One region of the Lentzea sp. NPDC058450 genome, then DNA from elsewhere that is predicted to be linked to it. Evidence: predicted binding sites of a transcription regulator. Region 1 holds the regulator's gene; each other region holds the start of a gene.
The links. Region 1 encodes HspR, which represses chaperone genes until heat shock. Its sites were predicted from a motif close to ANNTTGAGTNNNNNNNACTCAANNT; they were not measured.
Positions count from the first base shown of each region.

Region 1 (6,482 bases):
ACCGGCCTCGAGCCGTTCGCGCACGAGGGCGAGGCGTTCGACCCGTCGGTGCACGAGGCCGTGCAGCACAGCACGTCCCCGGACGTCGACGGACCGACGGTCACCGCGGTGCTCCGCCGCGGCTACACCTTCGGCGAGAAGCTGGTTCGCCCCGCGCTGGTCGCGGTGACCGATCACGAGCCCGGTGCCGCACCGGCTCCGGCTGAAGAAGCGTAGGGAGGAGGAGACGTCCGGTGAGTGCTAGGGACTGGATCGAGAAGGACTTCTACCGCGAGCTGGGCGTCTCCTCCGACGCGTCGGCCGACGAGATCAAGAAGTCGTACCGCAAGCTCGCGCGCGAGCTGCACCCGGACGCGAACCCCGGTGACGCCAAGGCCGAAGCCCGGTTCAAGTCGGTCTCCGAGGCCTACGGCGTGCTGTCGGACGCGGCCAAGCGCAAGCAGTACGACGAGGCCCGCCGCCTGTTCGCGGGCGGTGGCGGTTTCCCCGGTTCCGGCGGCTTCGGCTCCGGCGGGTTCGACGTCAACGACCTGTTCGGCCGTGCCGCGCAGAACACCGGTGGCGGCGGCCTGGGCGACCTGCTCGGCGGCCTGTTCAACCGGCGCGGAGGTGGCACGGCTCCCGGTTCCGCCACGCGTCCGCGTCGGGGCGAGGACGTCGAGACCGACGTCCGCATCGACTTCACCGAGGCGGTGAAGGGCGCGACGGTGCCGCTGCGCCTGTCGTCCCCCGCCGCCTGCACGACCTGCAACGGGTCCGGCGCCAAGCCGGGCACCACCCCGCACACCTGCGCGACCTGCTCGGGTTCCGGCCTGGTCACCCGCTCGCAGGGCGCCTTCGCGTTCAGCGAGCCGTGCCGCGACTGCCGCGGCACCGGCCGGATCATCGACGACCCGTGCCCCGAGTGCGGCGGCGACGGCGTCAGCACCCGCACCCGCACGCTGACCGTGCGGATCCCGTCGGGTGTCGACGACGGCCAGCGGATTCGCCTTGCGGGACAGGGCGAACCGGGCCGCAACGGCGGTCCGTCCGGCGACCTGTTCGTGCGCGTGCACGTCAACCCGCACAGCGTCTTCGGCCGTCAGGGCAACGACCTGACGCTCAAGGCGTCGATGACGTTCGACGAGCTCGCGCTCGGAACGACGTTGACCGTGCCGACGCTGGACGGCAAGGTGACCTTGAAGGTGCCGGCGGGCACCGCCTCCGGGCGAGTGCTGCGGGCGCGGGGCAAGGGGATCACGAAGCGCGACGGCACTTCGGGCGATCTCCTGATCACCCTGGAGGTCGCGGTGCCGAACAACCTGTCGTCCGAGGCCCGCAAGGCCCTGGAGGCGTACGCCGATGTGACGCGGGATCACGACCCCCGCAGCGAACTGAACGCACTTCTTGAAGGGCGGTGAGTTCGGTGGGTTTTCCGTTCCCTCCCGGGACCGATGAGGACACGCCGTTCTTCGTGATCTCGGTGGCAGCCCAGCTGTCCGGCCTGCACGCCCAGACCCTCCGGTCCTACGACCGGATGGGCCTGGTCTCCCCTGGCCGCACCTCCGGCGGTGGCCGCCGCTACTCCATGCGCGACATCGTGCTGCTGCGCGAGGTCCAGCGCCTCTCGCAGGACGAGGGCGTCAACCTCGCCGGCATCAAGCGGATCATCGACCTGGAGAACCAGGTCGACGCGTTGCGCTCGCGCGTGGTCGAGCTCCAGCAGGAACTCGCCCAGGCGTTGGCGGCGGCCGACTCCACAGCCGCCGCCGTGCACGCCTCCTACCGGCGCGACCTCGTGCCGATCCGGCAGGAGACCGCGCTCGTGGTGTGGAAACCCAAGCCGCGCAAGTGATCGAGCGCTCGTCGTAGGTCTTCGCGACGCCGCGCCCGCGAGTTGGTCGAGTTGTGTGACCACCGCGGTGCGCGGCATCGTGCTTTCAGCCCGGTTTCTGCTGCGCCAACTGCCTTTCGCCGCACCTCGAGATGCTCGGCAACCGGAAGGATCGGCCACTCGGACGGGTGAAGCTTGTCCTGATCCGCGCCTGGCGCCGTCTGGTAGACGTCCGGATTCCATGATCCCCTTCCCGCAAGCGGAAGGGGGCGGGCGGCGGCGAGAGGGGCGGCCGGCGCGACAGACGATCGAGAAGCACGGCGAACCCACCTCGGTCAGGTCGGCAGGACGGGGTGCGCGAAGGACCGGAAGCCGGGGCCCGCGCGCCGAGCGGGTCGAAGGTCAGCGCTCGTCGAAGTAGAACCCGCTCTCCAGGTCCTCCAGCAGGCCGGGCTCCTTCGGTTCCCAGCCCAGCAACGCCTTCGTGCGCTCGGCCGACGTCGGCGCGTCCCGCGACACCATGAACGCCAACGGACCGAAGTGCTCCTGCGCGCGCTCGGCCGGGATGCTCTCGACCGGTACACCCAGCTTCCGCCCGATCACCTCGGCGATCTCCTTCATCGTGATCGCCTCCTCGGCGACCGCGTGCAGCACCGAACCCGCCGGTGCCTTCTCCGCCGCCAGCCGGTAGAGCCGGGCCGCGTCCCGCGTGTGGCCCGCGGACCAGCGGTTCGCGCCGTCGCCCGGGTAGCCGGAAACCCCTGTGGCGCGGGCGGTGCGCACCAGGATCGGGATGAAGCCCGCGACGTCCAGTTCACTGTGGACGGTCGGTGGCAGCACGACGACCGAGCCGCGGACGCCGGTCGCGTCGAGGATCTCGTTGCGGGCGGCGCCACGTGGGCCCTCGCTCGGGATCCGCTCCTCCTCGGTGGCCGTGCGGCCGAGGCCCGAGTACGCCAGCGTGCCGGCGGTGCCGACGAGCGCCTTGCCGGTGCCGGAGAGCTCGTCGAGGAACGCGCGCACCACGGCGAGGTCGGCCTCGGAGGCTCCCTGGTAGTCGCCCGCGTACATCTCCTCGTGCTTGAACGCCAGGTGGATCACGGCGTCCGCCTCGGCGGCGCCCTTGCGCAGGCCGTCGAGGTCGTCCAGGTCGCCGCGCTGGACCGTCACCCCCTGGGCCTCGAGCTTGACGGCGGACGCGTCCGAGCGCGCCAGGCCGACGACCTGGTGGCCGGCGCCCAGCAGTTCGGGAACCAGGGCCGATCCGACGTGACCGCTGGCGCCCGTGACGAAGACCTTCATGTGCTCGTCCTTCAGTGAAGAGTGATGGGACTTGGTCTCATCAACCGTAGCAGAGTGATGGGACTGTGTCGCATCACTTAGGATGTGAGGCATGGGTCGATGGGAGCCGGACGCGCGGGAGCGGTTGGTGCGCGCCGCACTCGACCTGTTCAGCGAGCAGGGGTACGAGAACACCGCGGTCGCGCAGATCGCCGAGCGCGCCGGGCTGACGAAGAGCACGTTCTTCCGGCACTTCCGCGACAAGCGCGAGGTGTTGTTCGGCGGCCAGGACGTGCTGGCGGAGCTGATGACCGGCGCGATCGCCGATGCCGGGCCGGACGCGTCGCCGCTGGACGCGGTCGAGGCGGCGCTGGTGGCGACCGCGGTGACGTTCACCGAGCAACGGCGCTCGCACGGGCCGCAGCGGCTGGAGGTGATCGCGAGCAACGACGAACTGCGTGAGCGGTCTGCGTTGAAGATGGTCGGGTTCGCCATCGCGATGACGGACGCGCTGAAGCGGCGCGGGGTGCCGGAGCTGGAGGCCGCGGTGGCCGCCGAGCTCGGCGTGCTGGCCTTCAACCACGGCTACGAGCGCTGGCTGCCGACCGGCGGGGACTTCGGGGAAGTCGCCCGCCGGACGTTCAGCGAGGTCCGCGAGGCCGTCGGGAAGCTAGAGCGAGGCGAGTAGCTCCCCGACCTCGGCGGCGATGCGGTCGAGCGCCTGCTCGTCGTCGTGGGCGGCGATCGCGCGGTCCATCCAGTCCGCGATCAACGGCATCTGCTCGGGCTTCAGGCCGCGCGTCGTGATCCCCGGCGTGCCGAGCCGGATGCCGGACGGGTCGAACGGCTTGCGGGTGTCGAACGGGACCGCGTTGTAGTTCAGCTCGATGCCCGCGCGGTCCAGCGCCTGTGCGGCCGGCTTGCCCGCGATCAGCTTGGACGTCAGGTCGATCAGCACCAGGTGGTTGTCGGTGCCGCCGGAGACCAGGTCGAACCCGCGCTCCAGCAACGCCTCCGCGAGCGCCTGGGCGTTGCGCACGATCATCTGCGCGTACTCGCGGAACTCGGGCTTCGCCGCTTCCTTCAACGCCACGGCGATGGCGGCCGTGGTGTGGTTGTGCGGCCCGCCCTGAAGGCCGGGGAAGACCGCGCGGTCGATCGCCTTCGCGTGCTCGGCGTCGGTGAGGATCATGGCGCCCCGCGGTCCGCGCAACGTCTTGTGCGTGGTCGTGGTGATCACCGGCGCGTACCCGACCGGCGACGGGTGGGCACCGCCCGCGACCAGCCCGGCGATGTGCGCGATGTCGGCGACGAGCAGCGCGCCGACCTCGTTCGCGATCTCGGCGAACGCCGGGAAGTCGATCGTGCGCGGGATCGCCGTGCCACCGCAGAAGATCACCTTCGGGCGTTCGATCTGCGCCAGCGTGCGGACCTCGTCCATGTCGACGCGGCCGGTCTCCTTGCGGACCTCGTACTGGACGCTGCGGAACCACTTCCCCGTGGCCGAGACGCTCCAGCCGTGCGTGAGGTGACCGCCCATCGGCAGGGACATGCCCATCACGGTGTCGCCGGGGTTGAGGAACGCGAGGTACACGGCGAGGTTCGCGGGTGAGCCCGAGTACGGCTGCACGTTCGCGTGGGCGACGCCGAACAGCGCCTTCGCCCGTTCCTGTGCCAGCAGTTCGACCTGGTCGATGACCTGCTGGCCCTCGTAGTACCGCTTGCCGGGGTAGCCCTCGGAGTACTTGTTCGTCAGCACCGAGCCTGTTGCCTCAAGCACGGCCTGCGACACGTCGTTCTCCGACGCGATCATGCGCAGCTTGCTGGCCTGACGACGTTCCTCGGCCTGGATCAGGGCGGCGATCTCGGGATCGGCTTCGCGCAGCACGGCATCACTCCGTGCCGGGCACCCAGGCGTTCGGTGCGCTCGGCCGTCGCTTCCCGGTGGTCAGTTCCACCCTCGGCACGCCAGTCGCTTACGACGTGCCGAGCTTAGTCCAGCGTGAACGGGTCGTACTTGATCCGGTCGAGCGGAGTGCCCGCGACCAGCATGCGGGACACCGTGGACCTGATCATGGCCGGGCTGCCGCAGACCAGGACGTCCCGGTCCTCCCACGCGCCGTAGCGGGTGACCACGTCGGCGAGGCTGCCCTGCTCGACACCTCGGACGCCGGGGTCCGACTCCAGCACCGGCACGACCGTGAGCCACGGGTTCGTGGTCGCGATGCGCTGCAGGTTGTCGAGGTCGTACAGGTCCTCGCGGGTGCGGCCGCCGTAGAACAGGTGCACGCGCGGGTTCTCGCCGTACTGCGACATCTCGTCGATGATCGCGTGCATCGGCGCGACACCCGTGCCACCGGCGACCATGAGGATGTCCGTGCCGGCCGTGCGGTCGACCGACAGACGTCCCATGGGCGGTCCGATGCGCCACTGGTCACCGGCCTGCGTGTGGCCGACCACCGAGCGGGACACCCAGCCGCCGTCGACGGACCGGATGTGGAACTCGATGACGCCGTCCTCGCGCGGTGCGTTCGCCGGCGAGAAGTACCGCCACAGGCGCTTGCGCTGCGGCGTCTCCACGCTGACGTACTGACCGGCCTTGTAGCTCACCGGGTGGTCCGGCTGCAGGCGCACGACCGCGAGGTCCCACGACACCCGCTGGTGCTCCAGCACCGTCGCGTGCCAGTAGGCGGGCCCGTTGTCGGCGTCGGCCGCCTCCTGCATGGCCCTGGCCATGAGGGTGTAGGCCTCGGCCCACGCCATCTCGACCTTGGGCGTCCAGGCGGCGCCGGAGAACTTCTTCACCGCGGACAGCAACGCCGTCCCGACCGCCTCGTAGTGGACGTTGATGACACCGAACTTGCGGTGGTCACGCCCCAGTTGACGCAGGAAGGGGATGAGGTCGTCCGGGCGGTCGACCATCTGCACGACGTGCACGAGGGCGCGCAGCAGGCGGCTGCGCTGCACCTCCATGTTCGCGGGGAACATCTCGCGTGTGGCAGGCGAGAGCGAGAAGAGCATGCCGTAGAAGAACTTCGCCACTTCTTCGGCGTGCGGTTCCACCACAGCGAAGCTCTCCCGGATCATCCGCACCATCGCGGTGACGCCAGGTGGGGGTTCTCGGTGTGGCGGGGTAGGGATGGGGCTCAGCACAGCGTTCGCAGTCATGGTCCGCGCGCAGTCTCCACGTTCTCATTGGGTGTTTCTGAGTAGCGCCGGCTGGGGCGCTGTCGTTACTCGTCAAGCATCCGTCCCCCGACAGGGTGGACAGTAACCCCTGATCGGGCCCTTTGACTCCTTGATGCCACCTTCGAGCGAAGCACGGTAACTCTACGTGACTAGTTGTTACCGCAACAGTGTGAATGTGAGGGTCCTTCTGTACCGGGTT
Region 1 covers NZ_JBHXLO010000011.1:929-7,410, reverse strand. The annotation lists gene grpE (nucleotide exchange factor GrpE) at 1-216, shown strand, start outside; gene dnaJ (molecular chaperone DnaJ) at 234-1,400, shown strand; gene ACFWNN_RS18670 (heat shock protein transcriptional repressor HspR) at 1,406-1,834, shown strand; gene ACFWNN_RS18665 (SDR family oxidoreductase) at 2,216-3,115, opposite strand; gene ACFWNN_RS18660 (TetR/AcrR family transcriptional regulator) at 3,207-3,782, shown strand; gene glyA (serine hydroxymethyltransferase) at 3,765-4,982, opposite strand; ZMP/ZTP riboswitch at 4,996-5,080, opposite strand; gene ACFWNN_RS18650 (FAD-binding oxidoreductase) at 5,087-6,190, opposite strand.

Region 2 (6,482 bases), on a different contig from region 1:
TCGGCGAAGTCCAGCAGCACCTCCGCCATCTCGTCGTTCCAGGCGAGGACGTCGAACCGGTGGTTCATCACCATGGCCGGTCTCGGCGACAGGTCCTCGACCAGCAGTTTCAACGACTCGGCCGCTTCGGTCGCCGCCTTGTCCCCGGTGTGCCGCTTGGCGAGGCCGAGGAGGTACGCGCGTTCGTCGTCGTTCAGCCGCAACGCCCCGGCCAGTGCCTCGGCCACCTCCGCCGACGGCCGCAGCCCGCGTGCCTGCTCCAGGCGGACGACGTAGTCGACGCTGATGCCCGCGAGCTCGGCGACCTCCTCGCGCCGCAGTCCCGGCGTCCTGCGCTGTCGCCGTTCCGGCAGGGCGAAGTCGCGCGGATCCAGCCGCTCGCGCCTGGTCCTCAGGAAGATCGCGAGCTCCTGCGTGACGTCGGTGAGCACGGCCTCTTCAACAGTCCGGGTAGGACTCGTGTTCCCAGGAAGTTCCTTCCCTTACCCGCCGCTGCTCGTTCTCGGAGCCTGGTGTCTCACCACTTTCCTCGGGAGAAACACCATGTCGCTCGACAAGTACCGGCTGCTGGGCCGGTCCGGCCTGCGGGTCTCACCACTGGCCCTGGGCACCGCGACGTTCGGCAACGAGTGGGGCTGGGGCTCCTCCGCCGAGGACGCGCGGTCGTTGTTCTCGGCGTACGTCGACCGCGGCGGCAACTTCATCGACACGGCCGCGTCCTACGGCGGTTCCGAGGAGCTGCTCGGCTCGTTGATCTCGGGACGGCGCGACGCCTTGGTGCTGGCGACGAAGTACTCGACCCTGCGCACTCCTTCAGACCCGAACTCCGGCGGCTCCCACCGCAAGAACCTGTTCGCGTCCGTCGAGAACAGCCTGCGCCGGCTGCGCACCGACTTCGTGGACCTGCTGTACGTGCACGTCTGGGACGCGCGGACGCCGTTCGAGGAGGTGCTGCGCGGCCTGGACGACCTGGTGCGCGCCGGCAAGGTCCTGCACGTGGGGATGTCGAACGCCCCGGCCTGGGAGATCTCGCGCATGCAGGCCGTCGCCGACCTCCGCGGCTGGTCACCGCTCGTGTCGTTGCAGATCGAGTACAGCCTGATCAACCGGGACGCCGAACGCGACCTGATCCCCGCCGCGCGGGCGCTGGGGCTCGGCGTGACGCCGTTCTCGCCGTTGGGCGGCGGGGTGCTGTCCGGCAAGTACTCGGGCGCCGCCGAGGCCGGGACGTCGCGCCGGGAGTTCAACGCCGCGCTGGGCATGGTGAACCCGCGCACGCTCGGGATCGCCGACGTGGTGCGGGAGGTGGCTGCCGAGGTCGGGTGCGCGCCCGCGCAGGTCGCGCTGGCGTGGAACCTCGGGCGGCCAGGGGTCACTTCGCCGGTGGTCGGGGCTCGCACGCCGGAGCAGCTGGTGGGCAACCTCGGCGCGTTGGACGTGTCGTTGACCGCGGAGCAGGTGGCGCGGCTGGACGAGGTGAGCGCGATCGACCTCGGGTACCCGCACTCCCTGCTGTCCGGCGACCACATCCGGACCGTGCTGTCCGGTGAGCTGACGATCGAAAGCCGGTGAGCTGCGGGCAACTCACCGCGGAAACACCTGGGAGGGGACCTTCCGGCCCCCTCCCAGGTGCGGACTCACGCGGTGCGGCCCACGATCAGGCCGCTCTGGTCGTCCACCACGTCGACCCGCACCGTGTCGCCGTCGCGCACCTCGCCGGCCAGCAGCTCCTTCGCCAGCTGGTCGCCGATCGCCGACTGCACCAGCCGCCGCAGCGGCCGCGCGCCGTAGATCGCGTCGAAGCCGTTGAGCGCCAGCCAGTCGCGGGCCGACGGCGTGACGTCGAGGGTCAGCCGGCGGGCCGCCAGGCGGTCGGCCAGGCGGGCGATCTGGATGTCCACGATGGACGTCAGCTCCTCGGTGGCGAGGGCGTGGAAGACCACGACGTCGTCCAGCCTGTTGAGGAACTCCGGCTTGAAGTGGCGTTGCACCACGGACATCACCGCGTCGTGGCGTTCGCGCTCGGTGAGCGACGGGTTCACGATGGTCTGCGAGCCCAGGTTCGAGGTGAGCACCAGGATCGTGTTGCGGAAGTCGACCGTGCGGCCCTGGCCGTCGGTGAGGCGGCCGTCGTCGAGCACCTGCAGCAGCACGTCGAACACGTCCGGGTGCGCCTTCTCGACCTCGTCCAGCAGCACGACCGAGTACGGGCGGCGGCGGACCGACTCGGTGAGCTGGCCGCCCTGGTCGTAGCCGACGTAGCCGGGAGGCGCGCCGACCAGGCGGGCCACCGAGTGCTTCTCGGAGTACTCGCTCATGTCGATGCGGATCATCGCCCGCTCGTCGTCGAACAGGAACGCCGCCAGCGCCTTCGCGAGCTCCGTCTTGCCGACGCCGGTGGGGCCCAGGAACAGGAACGAGCCCGTCGGGCGGTCCGGGTCGGCGACGCCGGCGCGCGTCCTGCGCACCGCGTCCGACACCACGCGCACGGCCTCGGCCTGGCCCACGACGCGGCGGCCCAGTTCGTCCTCCATGCGCAGCAGCTTGGCGGTCTCGCCCTCCAGCAGCCTGCCCGCGGGGATGCCGGTCCACGCCGACACCACGTCCGCGACGTCGTCCGGGCCGACCTCCTCCTTGAGCATCGCGGCGTCCTGTGTGGACTCCGCCGCGACCGCGAGTTCCTTCTCCAGCTGGGGGATCCGGCCGTAGCGGAGCTCGGCGGCACGGCCGAGGTCGCCGTCGCGCTCGGCTCGTTCCGACTCGCCGCGCAACGACTCGAGCTGCTCCTTCAGCGCGCGCACGCGGTCGATGGAGCCCTTCTCGTTCTGCCAGCGGGCGGTCAGCGCGGAGAGTTCCTCGCGCTTCTCGGCCAGTTCGGCGCGCAGCGCGTGCAGGCGTTCGACGGAGGCCGCGTCGGACTCCTTGGACAGCGCCATCTCCTCGATCTCGAGGCGCCGCACGGCACGTTCGACGGTGTCGATCTCGACGGGCCGCGAGTCGATCTCCATGCGCAGCCGGGACGCGGCCTCGTCGACGAGGTCGATGGCCTTGTCCGGCAGGAAGCGCGCGGTGATGTAGCGGTCGGACAGCGTCGAGGCGGCGACGAGGGCGGCGTCCGTGATGCGCACGCCGTGGTGCACCTCGTAGCGCTCCTTGAGGCCGCGCAGGATGCCGACCGTGTCCTCCACCGACGGTTCGCCGACCAGCACCTGCTGGAAGCGGCGTTCCAGGGCGGCGTCCTTCTCGATGTGCTCGCGGTACTCGTCCAGGGTCGTGGCACCGACCATGCGCAGCTCGCCGCGGGCCAGCATCGGCTTGATCATGTTGCCGGCGTCCATCGCCGACTCACCGGTCGCGCCCGCACCGACGATCGTGTGCAGCTCGTCGATGAACGTGATGACCTGCCCGGCCGAGTCGGTGATCTCCTTCAGCACGGCCTTGAGCCGTTCCTCGAACTCGCCGCGGTACTTGGCGCCCGCGACCATCGAGCCGAGGTCCAACGACACGACCTTCTTGCCGCGCAACGACTCCGGCACGTCACCGGCCACGACGCGCTGCGCCAGGCCCTCGACGATCGCGGTCTTGCCGACACCGGGCTCGCCGATCAGCACGGGGTTGTTCTTGGTGCGCCGCGACAGCACCTGGACGACGCGGCGGATCTCGGCGTCCCGGCCGATCACCGGGTCGAGCTCGCCCTTGCGCGCGCGTTCGGTCAGGTCGACGCCGTACTTCTCCAGCGCCTTGTAGGTGCCCTCGGGGTCGGCCGACGTCACCCGCGCCGAGCCGCGCACCTTCGTGAACGCGTCGGTCAGCGCGTCGGGAGTGGCACCGTGGCGCCGCAGCAGGTCGGCCACCAGCCCGCCGTGCTGCGCGAGCCCGACGAGCAGGTGCTCGGTGGACACGTACTCGTCACCCATCTCGGTGGCGAGCTCCTGCGCCCGGTTGATCACCCGCACGGCGTCGCGCGAGAACTGCGGGGCGGACACGGTGGAACCGGAAGCGCTCGGCAGCCCGCGGGAGAGCTGCTCCAGCTCCTTGCGCACCTGCTCGGGGTCGGCGCCCACGGCCGACAGCAACGGCGCGGTCAACCCGTCCGTCTGCGCCAGCAGTGCGCTGAGCAGGTGCACGGAACCCACGTCGGGGTTCCCGTTCAGCGTGGCGGCCTGCACCGCCGCGGACACGGCCTGCTGCGTCTTGGTCGTCGGGTTGAAAGCGTCCATTCCTCCACCTCGTGGTCAGCCTCCAGCATGGACCATCATCCCGCATAACGTCAGAAAAGTTGAGTCTGTTCCGCTCAACCTTGAAATCGGTCGGGATCACAGCCCGACTGAGCGATGATCACCCCATGACGTCCATCATCCACAGCATCACGATCGACGCGCGCGACTCCTACGAGATCGCCTCGTGGTGGAGCAAGGTCCTGGACCTGCCGCTGCACCCCGACGACAACCCGGGCGACCCCGAGTCGATGATCGAGCTGCCGAACGGCATCCGGTACCTCTTCATCAACGTTCCGGAGTCGAAGGAGCTCAAGAACAGGCTGCACCTCGACCTGCAGCCGGTCGCGATCACCCGCGACGAGGAGGTGGAACGCCTCGTCGGCATCGGCGCGACGGTCTTCGACGATCAGCGCAGGCCGGACGGCACCGGCTGGGTCACAATGCGCGACCCCGAGGGCAACGAGTTCTGCGTGGAACGCAGCGCAGCCGAACGAGCCGCAACGTCCTGACCAGCGTCACTCGAAAGCACCAACAGCTTGTCCACAGCGGGCACCGAGTTATCCACAATCCGCTGTTCAGTATCCACAGGTGAATCAAGTTCAGTGGCGACCGTCTGTGCACCAGAACCCGATGGGGTGACATCCTCCACCGAGTCGCGCAGCGGCTGCTCCTTGATCAGCAGGACCGCGATGACCGTGAACACGGCGAGCCCGGCGGCGATGAGGAACAACTCGCCCATGGCGTCACCGTAGGAGTCGCGCACGACTGGGGAGAGGGACCCGCGGTCGAGCGTCTTCGTGCTCACCTGGGCCGCCAGCACGGCCCCGAGCACCGAGACGCCGGCCGTCCCGCCCAGCGACCGCAGGAACGTGGCCGTGGAACTGGCCGCGCCGAGATCGGCCATGCCCACGCCGTTCTGCACGGCCAGCACGAGGTTCTGCATGGTCAGCCCGACCCCGACGCCCACCAGCGCGAGGTAGGCCCCCATCAGCACGAGGTTGGTCCGGTGGTCGATCGTCCCGAGCAACGCCAGCCCCGCGACCAGCGAGAACGAGCCCCACACCAGGTAGCTCTTCCACCGGCCGCTCTTGGCGATCAACTGCCCGCTGACCGTCGACGAGATGCTCAGCCCCAACACCAGCGGCACCGTCAGCAGCCCGGCCTTGGTCGGCGAGAACCCGCGCGCGATCTGGAAGTACTGCCCCATGAACACCGAGGCCCCGAACATCGCGGTCCCCACCGCGACGCCCCCGAGCATCGCCAGCACCACGGTCCGGTTCTTGAACAGGTGCAACGGGATGACCGGCGCACTCGCCCGCCGCTCCACGAAGTAGGCCCCGACGATCGCGAGAAGCGCACCACCAGCGAACAACGCGCTCTCGCCGCTGATCCAGTCGAAGTCCTTCCCGGCGAACGACACCCACATCAGCACGAGGCTCACCCCGCCCGTGATGAGCGTGGCGCCGAGGTAGTCGATCTTCACGTGCTGCTTCTTCACCGGCAGGTGCAACGTCTTGTGCAACACGGCCAGCGCCACCAGCGCCAACGGCACGCACACGAAGAAGCACCATCGCCACCCAGGCCAGTCGACGAGGAACCCACCGACCAACGGCCCACCGACGGTCCCGGCAGAGATCACCATGCCGGTGTACCCGCTGTACCGCCCACGCTCGCGGGGGCTGAGCAGCGCGCCGACGACCACCTGCCCCAGCGCCTGCACACCGCCCATGCCGAGCCCCTGCACGACCCGGAACCCGATCAGCTGCTCCATGTTCTGACTCAGCCCGGACAACACCGAGCCGATCACGAACAACACGATCGCGGACTGCAACAGCCGCTTCTTGTCGAAAAGATCCGCGAGCTTCCCCCACAGAGGCGTGCTGGCGGTGGACGCGAGGAGCATCGAGGTGATGACCCACGTGTACTGGGTCTGCGTGCCTTTGAGCTCGGCCAGGATCGTCGGGAGAGCGTTCGAGACGATGGTGGAGCTGAGGATCGCGACGAGCAACGCCACCCAGATACCGGACAGCGCTTCGAGGATCTCCCGATGCGACGAGGGCCGACTCAAACCGGCACACCTCCAGTAGTTAGTTGATGTCATACAACTATATCTGGAGATAGTTAGCCACGACAACGAATTGGGGTGGCTGATGGGTCACACCGAGGGTGGGCCGGACCGCTCAAGCGAGAGTCGTCACACGCTCACGGCCCGGCCCGAACCGAACCGGGCAAGGAGGGGCTTGGCCGGGCGGGGCCGGGCCG
Region 2 covers NZ_JBHXLO010000027.1:131,049-137,530, forward strand. The annotation lists gene ACFWNN_RS33535 (helix-turn-helix transcriptional regulator) at 1-431, opposite strand, end outside; gene ACFWNN_RS33540 (aldo/keto reductase) at 544-1,572, shown strand; gene clpB (ATP-dependent chaperone ClpB) at 1,638-4,220, opposite strand; gene ACFWNN_RS33550 (VOC family protein) at 4,346-4,729, shown strand; gene ACFWNN_RS33555 (MDR family MFS transporter) at 4,627-6,288, opposite strand.
Region 2: clpB (ATP-dependent chaperone ClpB) is a predicted target of HspR. The motif match lies at 4,277-4,301, and genes of this name have one in related genera.

Region 3 (6,482 bases), on a different contig from region 1:
CGGCGAGATATCCCTTGCGCTGCAACAACCCGTGCAGCTTGCCCAGCTTGCCCTGCATGATCATCGGCACGCTGCCCATCGAGCCCGTGACGTCGAACAGCACGGCGATCGGTGTCGAGTCGGCGTGGTCGGGCGAGTCGCGGCACTCGCGGTGGCCGACCTGGAACGGGTCGAGCGCGGGGGCGGCCTTCCAGCCCGACGCCGGCGTGGCCTTGACCGAGGCGGTGTAGCCGAAGTCGGCGATTCCCTTGGCTGCGCGGAAGGTCTTGGCCGCGGCGTAGGCGTTGTCGTCCCAGTTGCCGTGTCCCATGGTCATTCTCCTGTCTTGGGCATCGTGAACGGGCGGAAGGTCCTCGGCCCGTAAAGCTCTTCGAGCAGTTCGTCGTACTCGCGGATCAGGTCCTGGGGGTCCGGTCGCCTGCCCGGGTTGTCCTGCATGCAGCCCTTGGCGAACCTGCGTTGCCTGTCTTCGTTCTGGCGGAGGAGGTCCAGCATCAGCTTGTGTGCCATGTGGACGTCCGTGGCCGCGGTGACCGGGTCGTTGTTCTGGACTTCCGGTGGATACTCGATCGTCTTGCTGGTCGCCATCAGCCGTTCGTTCTCGCGCACCGCGAACGACCAGCCGACGAGCACGATCCCGTGTTGTTCCGGGTGCACCAGGACGTTGTCTCTGGTGACGGCGCCGTGCACCAGTCCTGCTTGGTGTGCACCGGCCAGCGCTTTCAGGAGCCTGCGGTGCATCCAGGCGTAGTCGCGCCCGTCCAGCCCGTCGGGGAACGCTTTGTGAACTTCTTCGAGCGTGACGAAGCCTTCTTTGAGCGGGTCCAGCACCGTGAACGCCCGGGAGCCCTTCGCGGTCTCGCCCGAGGTGTCGAGCAGCCGCGGGTAGAACGGGCGCAGCCACGCGTTGCGGTCGGTGAAGCGTTCGAGCGTCCGAAGCGCCTGCCACTCGCCGTGGATCAGCGGGTTGAGGCCTGGGTTTCGCACGACCTTGACCACGTACGGGCCGTCGGCCTCGTAGAGGTTGGCGATGCTGCCGACCGCGAACGGCTCCCCGATGCGGTAGGCGCCGGTCCGGGTGGTCAAGGTGACGGTGGTTGTGTTGATCCAGTCGTGGTGCAGGCGGGTCAGTTCGGCCTGGGCCGCGTGGGCGCGGGGGTTGGCCGGGCCCACGACGTCGGGGTGCAGGACCGAGGACAGCGCGCGGTACCGGCGCCGTGCTTCGCGGCGTCGATCCGGGTCCGTGGTGCGCGGGCCGAACAGCGCCTCGGGCGAGGTCGCGCGTTCGACCAGGTCCAGCGCCTCCGTCGTGGTGAGCATGGTTTGAGTCTTGCAGACTCAAACCTGGATCGCAAGTCCCTGCGGTTGCCGGTTCGCGATGCCGGTTTCGTTGGGATGTCGCGTTCCAGCGGGGTTGGTCGCGTTTTGTTGGTTGGGCTGCGGTTGCGAGAGTTGGTTGCGTGGGTCTCGACGAAAGATCTGGGGTGTGCGATTGGGGCTTGACTTCGGGGCCCTTGCGAGGTGCTGGTCGGCCGGAAAAGGCCGGGCTGAAAAGCGCCCGGCCGATCCGCGAGGGGTAGCACCTCGCACCCAAAGTCAAGCCCCAATCGCCTTGAGGGGCGTAACCGGCTCCCAGTCCTGTAGCAGCCCGTTCGGGCTCGCCTTCGGCTTCGCGTGCCGGGTTTCGTAGGTGGTTGGGGTGCGTTGACGGCTGCCGGTTGGGAGCGCGCGCCTGGCTTGCATTGTGGTCGCCTTGCGTTGACGACTGCGGTTGGTGGCGCGCGCCAGGCCAAGACGGTGGTCGCCTTGCGTTCGCGACTGCGGTTGAGAGGTGTTTCACGGTGTCCCCCTCCCCGGTCGGCGGGTACCCGGTGCCAAATCGGGAGGAGGCACATGCTTTTCGTGGTCATGGGCTGCTCGGTGGCCTTCGCGTTGCTGGTCGTGGAGGTGGTCCACCGGTTGGTGCGCCGGTTTGGTCACAGCGGGCGGATGTACCGGCCCGGTCAGGTCTTCGGTGCCCTGCTGGCCGCGCAGATCAGCCTCAGCGCCTATCCGGTGGACGCGCCGGTCACGTTGCACGTGCTGGGGATCGCGCTGATCCTGGCGGGTGCGTGGCTGTTGGCCTCGTTGATCAGCACGCTGGTGGACCTGTCGTTGTCGCGGATTCGCACTGACGTCACGGACAACCGGCACGCTCGGCGGGTGCACACGCAGGTCGTTCTGGTGCGGCGGCTGGTGTTGGTGGTCATCGGGGTGCTGGCGGTCGGGGCGATTCTGATGACGTTCCCCGGTGCTCGGGCGGTCGGGTCGACGGTGCTGGCCTCGGCGGCGGTTGTTGGTGCTGTGGCTGCGTTTTCTGCGCAGTCGTTGCTGGGCAACCTGATTTCGGGGTTGCAGATCGCGTTCAGCGACGCGGTGCGGCTCGATGATGTTGTTGTGGTCGAAGGCGAGTGGGGGCGGGTCGAGGACGTCACGCTGACGTACGTCGTGCTGCACCTGTGGGACGACCGGCGGCTGGTGTTGCCGACTTCGTACTTTCTGAAGACGCCGTTCGAGAACTGGACGCGCACGCAGTCCGCGTTGCTGGGGACCGTGGAGCTCGATCTCGACTGGACGGTGCCGGTCGAGGCGATGCGGCAGGAGATGCGGTCCATGCTGGAGGCCAGCGACCTGTGGGACGGGCGGGTGTCGGTCCTGCAGGTCACGCAGGCGACGCAGGGGTTCGTGCGGTTGCGCGCGTTGGTGAGCGCGGCCGACGCCGGGAAGCTTTGGGACCTCAGGTGTTTGACGCGTGAGCACCTGGTGGACTGGGTGCAGCGGCAGCACGACGGGGCGTTGCCGCACATCCGGACGCGCGCGCTCACGCAGAAGACCAAGCAGCAGCCCACCGGCGACCAGCACACGGACGCGCGGGTGTTCGGCGAGAGCCTGGACGGGGCGTTGCGGGAGCAGGCGTTCGCGGGACCCAAGGGCTCCTAGGCGGATCGTTCGAGGATGTCGGTGAGCAGACCGCGGCACCGGGCGATCTCGGCGGCCCGCTCGTCCAGGCGCGTCACCTCGGCACGCAGGGTCGCCAGCAGGTCGGAGCACGGATCCACGCGTGGCGAGGCGTCGATGACACAGGGCAGCAACCACGCGATGGTCGCGAGGGGCAGGCCGGCGTTGAGCAGCGCCTTGATCCGGCGCACGGTCTCGACATCGGCCCGCGTGTACACGCGGTAGCCGTTGGGCGAGCGCTCCGACGACAGGAGACCGCACTTCTCGTAGTGCCGCACCGAGCGGGCGGAGACACCGCACTCGGCGGCCAGTTCACCGATCAACACAGCTTGACCTTGACACTGATGTCAAGCCCTACGGTCGGCCGCATGAACGTGATCCTGCACGGTGCCCAGAGCACCGCGGCCGACTGGGCGCCGGTGAAAGCCCTGCTCACACCCGCCGAGGTGCCGAACAGGCGTGGCCGCGACGGTGTCCCGCTGCCGGCGGACTACAGCCTCCGCACCGAGATCGACGACCTGCACGCCGTGCTCGACCGGCACGAGAACCCGACGCTGATCGGGCACAGCTACGGCGGCCTCGTCGCGCTGCTCACCGCGCAGGAGCGGAACGACCTCAAGGCGCTCGTGCTGTACGAACCGGCGATCGGCATCGACCCCGAGGCCGTCGAGGACTACGCGAACGCCCTGGCCAGAGGCGACCGGGACCTCGCTCTGGAGATCATGGTGGTCCGGCTGGCGGGCGAGTCGTCGTTCCGCGAGGCGGCGCCCGACCTCTGGGAGGCGGCGAAGGGCCTGCTGGACACCACGCTGCACGAACTGCGGGCGGTCACGGGCTACCGCTACGAGCCGCCGAAGCTGGACATTCCGGTCACGGTCATCGTCGGTGAGCGCACGGATCACCTGTTCGGACCAGCCGCGCGGGACATCGTCAGAGACACGAATGGCACCCTGGTCACCATCGAAGGCGCTGGTCACGTGGCTCACCTGACGCATCTCGAAGAGTTCGTGGAGATCGTGCAACCGTCCCGCGAGGCCACTCCGTCCTAGATCCATGAGAAGACCGCTCGCCGTCGCGTTTTGCGCGCTGGCTCTCGGCAGCTGTGGTACGAACGGGTCTCCAGCCTTGCCCTTGGCGGAGGTGCCCGCGGTGTCCACGGTGAACCCGGACAAGAACCGGATCGAGCAGGCTAAGCGCGACGGCCACCTCACAGTGCCACTGACGATCGCCGTGCAGCAGGGACGCAGCGAGGAGGTCGAGCAGGCACTGAAGGCGCTGGGCGCGACCGTCGAGTCGCGGGATCCCAGAATCGGCTACCTGCGCGCCGAGATGCCGGTCGACAAGGTGGAAGACGCGTATCTGATCATCGGGGTGTCCGCGATCGACGTGGACGAACCGCTCAGCAACAAGTTGCCGGAACCGTAGAAAGCCCCAGAATCTCGTGGATTCTGGGGCTTTCTACGTTCCTAAAAGGACTTAGCTGACTGCCTGCACGATCACCGCACCACTGCCGATCACAGCGTTGTCGGCCGTGCGGACCTCGAGCTCACCGCGCAGCACGCGGCCGGCACCGGGCTGGGCCAGCGGCGTGATGACGCCCGTCGCGTTCCACGACGCACCGGCGGCGCGGTCGGCGTTGGCGTCGGTGACGGCCAGGGTGCCGAGCGACGACGCGGTGTAGACGTCGAAGTAGTCGTACTCCGTGGTGCCCGCGGGCACCGCGTAGCCGTCGACCACCGCGATCCAGTTGCCCGCGGCCGGGTTGGTGACCGTCACGGACTCCTCGGAGTCCGCGTCGGCCGACTGACCGGCGAGCACGCAGCTGCCCGTCGTGCAGTTGTACACGGACAGGTCGAGGTCGGCGGCCACGTCAGTGGTGTTGCCGATCGTGACCGTGAGCCGCGTCGAACCCGCCGTGACGGCGATCGGGTACTGCTGGGACGCCAGGTTGGCGATCGACGGACGGGCCGTCTTCGCGCTGCCGACGGCACCCGCCGCGAGCCGGCCGTTGAACGTGGCCTGCGTGTTCGTGACGGAGTAGGTGCGCTCGATCGGGGTGCCGATCGTCCCGGCCGCGATGACGTCCGGGTTCGGGCTGATCGACGTGCCGAGCACGGACGCGGTCACCGAGTACGGCGCCTCGTCGGCGTCGGAGGTGCGGCGCGCCTCGACCACGATCTCCCAGACACCGGCGATCGGGTTGGCGACCGTGCGGCTCGTCGGGGAGCCACCGGCGCAACCGGCGCCCGCGTCGGGGTTGTAGCAGTTGGTCGACGTGTTGCTGTCGAAGCCCAGACCCTGCGGGGTGTAGCGCAGGAAGCGGACCTGGCCCTTGCCGGCCTCGGCGCCACCGGCGGTCATGTCGACCTTCAGCGCGGTCGTGCCCTTGGGCACGTTCACGAAGAGGCTGGTCGACTGGTTGCGCGCGATCTTGCCCGACTTGGTGACCGAGAACTTGTTGGCGGCGGTGAAGTTCTCCGCGGCGAACACGGCGTTCATGGTCTGCGCGTCAACGCCGGGGGTCTCCGGGTTGTCGAGCTGCAGGACGGCGCTGTGCGCGCCGGCCGTCTTGGCCTTGACCTTGACCGGGAACTGGACCGGCGTGTTCAGCGGCAGGTTGACCTTCTTGGCCGCCGTGAACGTGCCGTCGTTGCCCTTCCACGAAACGTTGTACGTCTCGTCGTCGTGGCCGGTGGTGCGCGTCAGCGTGTAGGTGCGGGTGTACTCCTGGCCCGCCGTGACGCCTTCACGGTCGTGGATGCCGACACCGACGTTCGGGGTGGGCAGGATCTGTCCACTCTGGACGGTGTTGACCGCGACGGACGTGGTGACCTTGTCCGGCACCGAGTGCTTGTCCAGCAGCTTCCACGCGGCGTTGGTGTTGAACAGACCAGCGCCCTGCTCGTAGGCACCGAGGCTGTCCACGTAGTTCGCGCTGCGCTGGATCGCGTAGCGCAGCTCGGCGCTGGTGGGACGCTCGCCGTTGTGCGTGGCCTTGTACGCGCTCACGACCAGGGCGGCGGCACCGGTCGCCTGCGGGGCGGCCATCGACGTGCCGTTGAACTGCGAGTAGCCGGGCGGGAGGGCGTAGGTGCCCGCCACCGGGCCACCGTTCTGCCAGCGCGGCGTGGTGGAGATCGCCGAGCCGGGCGCGACGATGTTCGGCTTGAAGCCGCCGTTCTCCGACGGGCCGCGCGACGAGAAGCCGTGCAGGTTCTGCTTCTGCGCGGTCTTCGAGCCGTAGTTGGAGAGCCAGGTCTCCTTGGTGATGTACGAGCCGACGCTCACCGCGTTGGTGGCGATCGACGGGTCACCGACGGTGTTGGCGCCCGCGCCCGAGTTGCCCGCCGAGATGAACAGCTGGACGTTGTACTCGTCGATCGTGCGGTTGTAGAGCTCCGCACGCGCGTTGTTCGGGGCGTCGTAGTTGAGCGCCGGGAGGCCACCGATGGAGATGTTCACGACGTCGGCGCCGTTGCGCGCGG
Region 3 covers NZ_JBHXLO010000012.1:182,760-189,241, forward strand. The annotation lists gene ACFWNN_RS20550 (hypothetical protein) at 1-310, opposite strand, end outside; gene ACFWNN_RS20555 (adenylate cyclase) at 313-1,320, opposite strand; gene ACFWNN_RS20560 (mechanosensitive ion channel family protein) at 1,894-2,979, shown strand; gene ACFWNN_RS20565 (MerR family transcriptional regulator) at 2,976-3,323, opposite strand; gene ACFWNN_RS20570 (alpha/beta fold hydrolase) at 3,366-4,046, shown strand; gene ACFWNN_RS20575 (hypothetical protein) at 4,147-4,422, shown strand; gene ACFWNN_RS20580 (S8 family serine peptidase) at 4,474-6,482, opposite strand, start outside.
Region 3: ACFWNN_RS20555 (adenylate cyclase) is a predicted target of HspR. The motif match lies at 1,321-1,345, and genes of this name have one in related genera.